Regions from separate parts of the Kosakonia sp. YIM B13571 genome, predicted to be linked through region 2. Evidence: predicted binding sites of a transcription regulator. Region 2 holds the regulator's gene; the other holds the start of a gene.
The links. Region 2 encodes Fur, which represses iron uptake genes when iron is present. Its sites were predicted from a motif close to ATAATAATGAGAACNACTATCAA; they were not measured.
Positions count from the first base shown of each region.

Region 1 (3,414 bases), 110 kb from region 2:
GCCGCGCAACAGCGCCACGCGCACCGATGGGTGCTCCGCGAAAAACGTGGTGAGAAACGTGTCATTCGCGAACAGGTCGTGCGCACGATCGGCAATCAGTAGCGCGGGTGCGATTTGAGAGGCATAAGCGTTCAGTTCACTGCGCTGATGGCTGAACAGCGCATTTACCGGCGCAACGCCAATTTTCAGCAACGCAAAGAAGGTGATATAGAACTCGCTCACGTTGCCCAGTTGCACCAGCGCCGTTTCTCCGCGCGTGATGCCCTGCGCCTGTAACGCCGAGGCCAGGTTATCAGCAGCGTCGTTGAGCTGGCGGTAACTGTAGCGCCGTTCACCGTCGATCACCGCCGTGGCGTCACTGCGCGCGTGGCGGGTGAGAATGTCGGTCAGCGGCAAATCCTGCCAGTAGCCCTTTTCACGGTAACGCCCTGCAAACTCGTGCGGCCAGCGGGTAAAAGGAATGGTCATGCTTGATCCTCAGTGCAAACCAAATGCGTTCAGCATGGTGCTTAGCTTGACGCCGGTTTCGCGCCACTCCGAAAGCGGCGAAGAGGCCGGAACAATCCCGGCACCGGCAAACAGACGAACGTGGTTATCGTGAAGCCGTGCGCAGCGAATAGTGACCACCCACTCGCCGTTTCCTTCCGCGTCGCACCAGCCAACGATGCCGCCAAACAGCTCGCGGTTGAACGGCTCCAGCTCGGCAATCACCTGTTTCGCCACCCGGTGTGGGAAGCCGCTCAACGCAGGGGTCGGGTGCAGCAGACAGGCCAGCGTCAGCGCGTTTTCACCGGCTAATGCGGTGCCTTCAATCGGCGTGGCCAGGTGCCACAAGGTGGGCGTAGTAACCAGTTGCGGCGAATCCGGCAGTGTCAGAGTTTGGCTGCGCGGTTGCAGTACGTTTTTCATCGCCTGCGTCACCAGTTCGTGTTCGTGCCGGTCTTTTTCCGACGCCAGCAGCTTGTTGCCGGCTTCGCGGTCAAGAATATCGTCCGGCTGGCGACGTGCGGAACCGGCCAACGGCAGCGAACTGAAGCGCTCCTGCTCTTTGCGCAGCAGCAGTTCCGGGCTTGCGCCCAGCAGTACAGCGCCATCCGGTAGCGGAACGTGGAAATTAAAACTGGCCGGGTTCTGGGCAATCAGACGCTCCAGCAACACCCCGCTGTCGATGCGGCTGTCGGTAGTGATCTCAATCAGCCGTGAGAGCACCACTTTGTCGACTTCCGGCGTAGCAGTGCGGGCGGCAGCGTTCGCCACCATCTGCATAAACGTGTCTTGCGGCGGGATAGCCTGCTGCGCCGTGACATTCGGCATCGCGCCGCTGTTGAAATAGCAGGCGGACCGCTGTTTATCCGGACGGGAGAAAGTTTGCCAGGTGTGCGGGATAAACAGCGCAGACGGCTGCGTGGTATCGAAGGGGATCGCCCCCACCATCACCGGGCGGGCAATGCCCTGCGCTTTTGCATCGGCAAAGGCTTGCACCAGCTTTTGCTGGAAAGCGCTATCGGGCGCATCGCCGCCAGCGGCAGGTTCGCAGAAACGCGCCACACACCCGGAGGTGGTGAAACTGCGGTACGGCGACATAAAGAAAAACTGATCCGCGGCCAGTGTCTTCGCAGACTGCCGGGTTTCCTCAGCCAGGGACGTATCCATATCATCCTCCAACAACGATAAATGAACTAATAATGATTATCATTTGTGTTTTGTGTCGGTAAGATAAAAAGTTATACCCTACTCTGTCAACAGCAGATTCTTCGCCCGCAGCGCTAATGCTTGCATCTGCTTCATTCACCGATGAAAATGAGAAGCATTAACCTCAACAAAAACAGGATACGTGTAGTGAAATTCTCTTTCTGGAGCCGTAAGCCCTTAGCGTTTTTGAGTATTTTTGTTTTAGGACTAACCTCAGCCACCGCCGCCGACTGGCCTCGCCAGATAACCGACAGCCACGGAACACACTCGCTTGCCAGCAAACCGCTGCGCATTGTTTCCACCAGCGTAACGCTCACCGGTTCGCTGCTGGCGATTGACGCGCCGGTTATCGCCAGCGGCGCGACCACGCCGAATAACCGTTTCGCCGACGAACAGGGCTTTTTGCGCCAGTGGGGAGGCATTGCCAAACAGCGCAATGTCGCACGTCTTTATATCGGTGAACCCAACGCAGAGGCCGTTGCCGCACAGATGCCGGATTTAATCCTGATCAGCGCCACCGGCGGCGACTCGGCCCTGGCGCTGTACGATCAGCTCTCCACCATCGCCCCGACGTTTGTCATCAACTACGACGACAAAAGCTGGCAGGCGCTGTTAACGCAGCTTGGCGAAATCACCGGTCACGAGAAAGAGGCGACAGCGCGTATTAGCCAGTTCAATCAACAGCTTGCTGACGTGAAAGTGCGTATGAAATTGCCGCCGCAGCCGATCTCCGCGCTGGTTTATACCCCGGCGGCGCACGGTGCCAATCTGTGGACCGAAGAGTCCGCGCAGGGAAAATTGATGCAGCAACTGGGCTTCTCCCTCGCCCCGTTACCGGCGAATCTGCACACCAGCCAGAGCCAGGGTAAACGTCATGACATCGTCCAGTTGGGCGGAGAGAACCTGGCCGCCGGGCTGAATGGCGAAGCGCTGTTCCTGTTTGCCAGTGACCAGCAAGATGCGGATGCGCTCAGCCAGAACCCGTTGCTAGCGCACCTGCCTGCGGTACAAAACCACCGCGTGTACGCGCTGGGCGCGGAAACGTTCCGCCTTGATTACTACAGCGCTACCCGCGTGTTACAACGTTTGTCGGCGCTGTTTGGTTAATCAGGCGTCGGCGGCGGGCTGCACCTGACGAAAACGCCGCAGCTCGCCGAGTAACACCACCAGCACCACGCCCACTATCGCCAGTACAAAACCGCTGATACTCGCCGACGAAACCGGTGTCATCATTGATGCCATCGCGCCAAGCAGCGCGGCACCAATGGCATCACCGGTAACGTTTTGCGCCGTCCATAAACCATTCATTCGCCCGAGCATCGCTTCCGGGGTTTGCGTTTGCAGCAGCGTGTATTGCAGCAGTGAACTCACTGCCGTTAGCCAGCCACACAGCGCCAGAAACAGCACGCCCAGCGCCCAAACGGGCATCAGGCTGAATAAACCGATGGCGATAAACGCGCCAACGGACGCGACCAGCATAATCACGCCAGGGCGCTCACTGTGCGCCAGCTTGCCGCTGGTTAACGCGCCAATGGCCGCGCCGAGCGGCAGTGCGGCATACAGCAAGCCAATTTCTGCCGCCGACATATTCCAGCTTATCGCCAGTGCCGGGTAGAGCACACGTACCGCGCTTGCCATCGTTAACAGCCCGCCAAGCAGCGCGCTACCGCCAATCAACGGGTTATGCAGTAAAAATTGCAGGGCGGTAAGGAGCGATTTCAG
Region 1 covers NZ_JBHZPL010000001.1:623,202-626,615, forward strand. The annotation lists gene entE ((2,3-dihydroxybenzoyl)adenylate synthase EntE) at 1-468, opposite strand, end outside; gene entC (isochorismate synthase EntC) at 478-1,653, opposite strand; gene fepB (Fe2+-enterobactin ABC transporter substrate-binding protein) at 1,840-2,799, shown strand; gene entS (enterobactin transporter EntS) at 2,800-3,414, opposite strand, start outside.
Region 1: a site for Fur is predicted at 1,795-1,817, ahead of fepB (Fe2+-enterobactin ABC transporter substrate-binding protein). Genes of this name have one in related genera too.

Region 2 (3,414 bases):
TAAATGAAGAAGGCGTCATTCAATTCCTGCTGAAATCGTTTGTTGATGGCGAGTGGCGTTTCAACGTGCCGGTGTTGTGGGATCAATACCCGCATATTGTCGGCTGGGAAACGGTTCCTGCATGGCATAAACCGGCCCTGTTCGTTCGTGGTGGGAACTCTCCTTATGTCACCGAAGCGTACCGTGACGCGTTGCTGGCGCAGTTCCCGCAGGCACGGGCGCATGTAATTGCCGGTTCCGGCCACTGGGTACATGCCGAGAAACCCGACGCGGTTATGCGTGCCATCCGCCGCTATCTCGCTGAAAAGACGAATTGATTAAAAAGGCGGCGACCGGTCGTTTCAACGCGCCCGGTCGTTGGCGTGTCCGTTGTGCTGATGTATGATGGCGCGCTATTCAGCCCGGGCGTGCCGCCCGATTGCTTGTTTTTCCCGTAGTATGCTTAGACCATGGCTAAAGAACAAACGGACCGTACGACACTAGATCTGTTCGCGAATGAGCGTCGCCCGGGACGGCCGAAGACAAACCCGCTCTCGCGTGATGAACAGTTGCGCATCAACAAACGCAATCAGCTAAAACGCGATAAAGTTCGTGGGCTTAAGCGTGTCGAACTAAAACTCAATGTGGAAGCCGTCGATGCGTTAAACGAGCTGGCAGAAGCGCGTGATATGAGCCGCAGCGAGCTTATCGAAGAGATGCTGTTGGCACAGTTGAAGGCATTGCGCGGCTAGCGAATCCTCCGAAACCTCGTCGAAATAACACTTTCATGTGTCATACAGTGCAGTCCGACGCGATAGCAGTTTCCGCGCGCTTCCCTGTTCTGCTATGATTGCCCTTATCTGTGGGCGTAGCGCCACCACCATACTCATTAAGTTTCAAGAGGTTATTTTACTCATGGCAATTACAGGCATTTTCTTTGGCAGCGACACCGGTAACACCGAAAACATCGCGAAAATGATTCAGAGTCAGCTAGGTAAAGACGTTGCCGACGTCCATGACATTGCCAAGAGCAGCAAAGAAGATATCGAAGGGTATGACATTCTGTTGCTCGGCATTCCTACCTGGTACTATGGTGAAGCGCAGTGCGACTGGGATGACTTTTTCCCGACGCTGGAAGAGATCGACTTTAACGGTAAATTAGTGGCACTGTTCGGCTGTGGCGACCAGGAGGATTACGCGGAGTATTTCTGCGATGCGCTGGGTACCATTCGCGATATCATCGAACCGCGCGGCGCAACCATCGTCGGTCACTGGCCAACTGCGGGCTACCATTTTGAAGCCTCTAAAGGTCTCGCGGACGACGATCATTTTGTTGGCCTTGCGATTGACGAAGACCGTCAACCAGAGCTGACATCAGAGCGCGTACAGAAATGGGTAAAACAGGTGCGCGAAGAGCTGCATCTGGACGATATCATTAACGCCTGATTTTTTATGGCGTAATCTGTGGGTTACGCCGTATTAATAGATAAAAGCAATGGAAATAATTGCTACAAATTTTTAACTTTTTTCTCCATCGCTGTACAATAAGCCCTGCTAAACTGGGTGCCGTCGTAAAGGACTTTGCTGGCGACACCACGTTTTATAAGCTTACTTTACTTGAGGGCTTGCAGTTTTCATCCAGCCATGGCAGTTCTATAATGAGACGCATTACCCCAGGTGCATTCCTTATAACTTCCGCTAAGGAAGTGAATCGTATAGCAACAGGACAGATTCCGCATGACTGACAACAATACCGCATTAAAGAAGGCCGGCCTGAAAGTCACGCTTCCTCGGTTAAAAATCCTTGAAGTGCTTCAGGAACCGGATAACCATCATGTCAGTGCGGAAGATTTATACAAACGACTGATCGACATGGGCGAAGAGATCGGGCTGGCAACAGTTTACCGTGTACTGAACCAGTTTGACGACGCCGGGATTGTGACCCGTCATAACTTCGAAGGCGGCAAGTCCGTTTTTGAACTGACTCAGCAGCATCACCACGATCACCTAATCTGCCTCGATTGCGGCAAAGTGATTGAATTCAGTGATGACTCCATTGAAGCGCGTCAGCGTGAAATCGCCGCGAAACACGGCATTCGTCTGACTAACCACAGTCTTTACCTTTACGGTCACTGCGCCGAAGGCGACTGCCGCGAAGATGAACACGCGCACGACGCGAAATAACTGCTTTGAAACCCAAAAAGCCAGCCTGACGGTTGGCTTTTTTTTGCCTGCAATACCGGCACTGAAAGAAAAAACCCGGCAAGCTCGCGCCCCCGGGTTTAATCACTGCCTCAAATTACGCTTTTACGCTGTCGACACGACTAAAGCGTTTGCCGTCCGGGCTGGCAGTGCGCACCTGCACTTCCCCACTTACTTGCGGACGCGCTTTATCATCATAGCGCTGCCAGTGTTTGCCGCCGTCGGTTGAGAACTCAACCACCATGCCAGGGAAGCTGGTATTGGCTTCCAGTTTTCCACCCACCACACGCGCTCCTGGAACCGGTAAGCGGTAATGAACACCAGCCTTATCCAGTTTCGCCAGTTCGCGATGACCTAACAGGTTCGCAAAGCGTTGCCAGTCTCGCTCCAGCGCTTTCACATCCACCAGATGTGTCTCGCCGCCTTTATACTCACGTCCGGCTTTGTAATCCTGCTCCCAGCCCGCGCGGTGCCATGCGCGTTCAGCCACCGAAACCATTCGCGGATAGATCATGTACTCCATCTGATTATCGGTGCGCACCACTTCGCTCCACAACTGCGCGGAAAGGCCATACGCGCCCGGCCACAATTTGTCAGATTTCGCGCTAAACGGATTGCCATCACGATCAAGTGAGGTTTCCGCGTTCTGCGGCATGTTGTCCGGGGCAAAGCTGAAAATCTTACGTTCATCGCTAAAACGCGTGCCCCAGTAGTAGCCGCTTTCCGCCGGGTTTACTTCATTCGGGAAATCGAGATACACATAATCGGGGTTAGAGACCACAACGCGGAAGCCTTTGTTCGCCCAGTCATTCACCGAGTCAAAACCACCCCAGTAGAGCGTATCCCAGAAGTTAACATTGACATGATCGGTGGCAAACACTGATGCATCTTTGGCATCTTTCAAACCATCCTGCCACGCCTGCATTGTGCCGATACCGTGCGCTTTCACCAGCTTGCTGACTTCCACGCCGAAATAACTGGAGAGATGTTCAACATCGGCAACTTTGCCCTCTTTGATCATCGCCTGGCAGGCTTGCGATTTTGCCCACGGCTTATCCTGATTGCTCTGATCGATAATGCCTTTGCCCGCCTCCGGTTTTTTCTGATCCGTATAACCAGCGCCAAGATAGATGTTTTTCGCTTCGTCACCGCCAAAATGCCAGGTATTCAGCGGCAACCCGGCTTCTTTATGCATCTGTTGGATTTCGCCAATCACTTTGTCCACAAAGTTAC
Region 2 covers NZ_JBHZPL010000001.1:513,581-516,994, forward strand. The annotation lists gene ybfF (esterase) at 1-317, shown strand, start outside; gene ybfE (LexA regulated protein) at 450-731, shown strand; gene fldA (flavodoxin FldA) at 895-1,425, shown strand; gene fur (ferric iron uptake transcriptional regulator) at 1,717-2,163, shown strand; gene ACFX4O_RS02480 (beta-N-acetylhexosaminidase) at 2,279-3,414, opposite strand, start outside.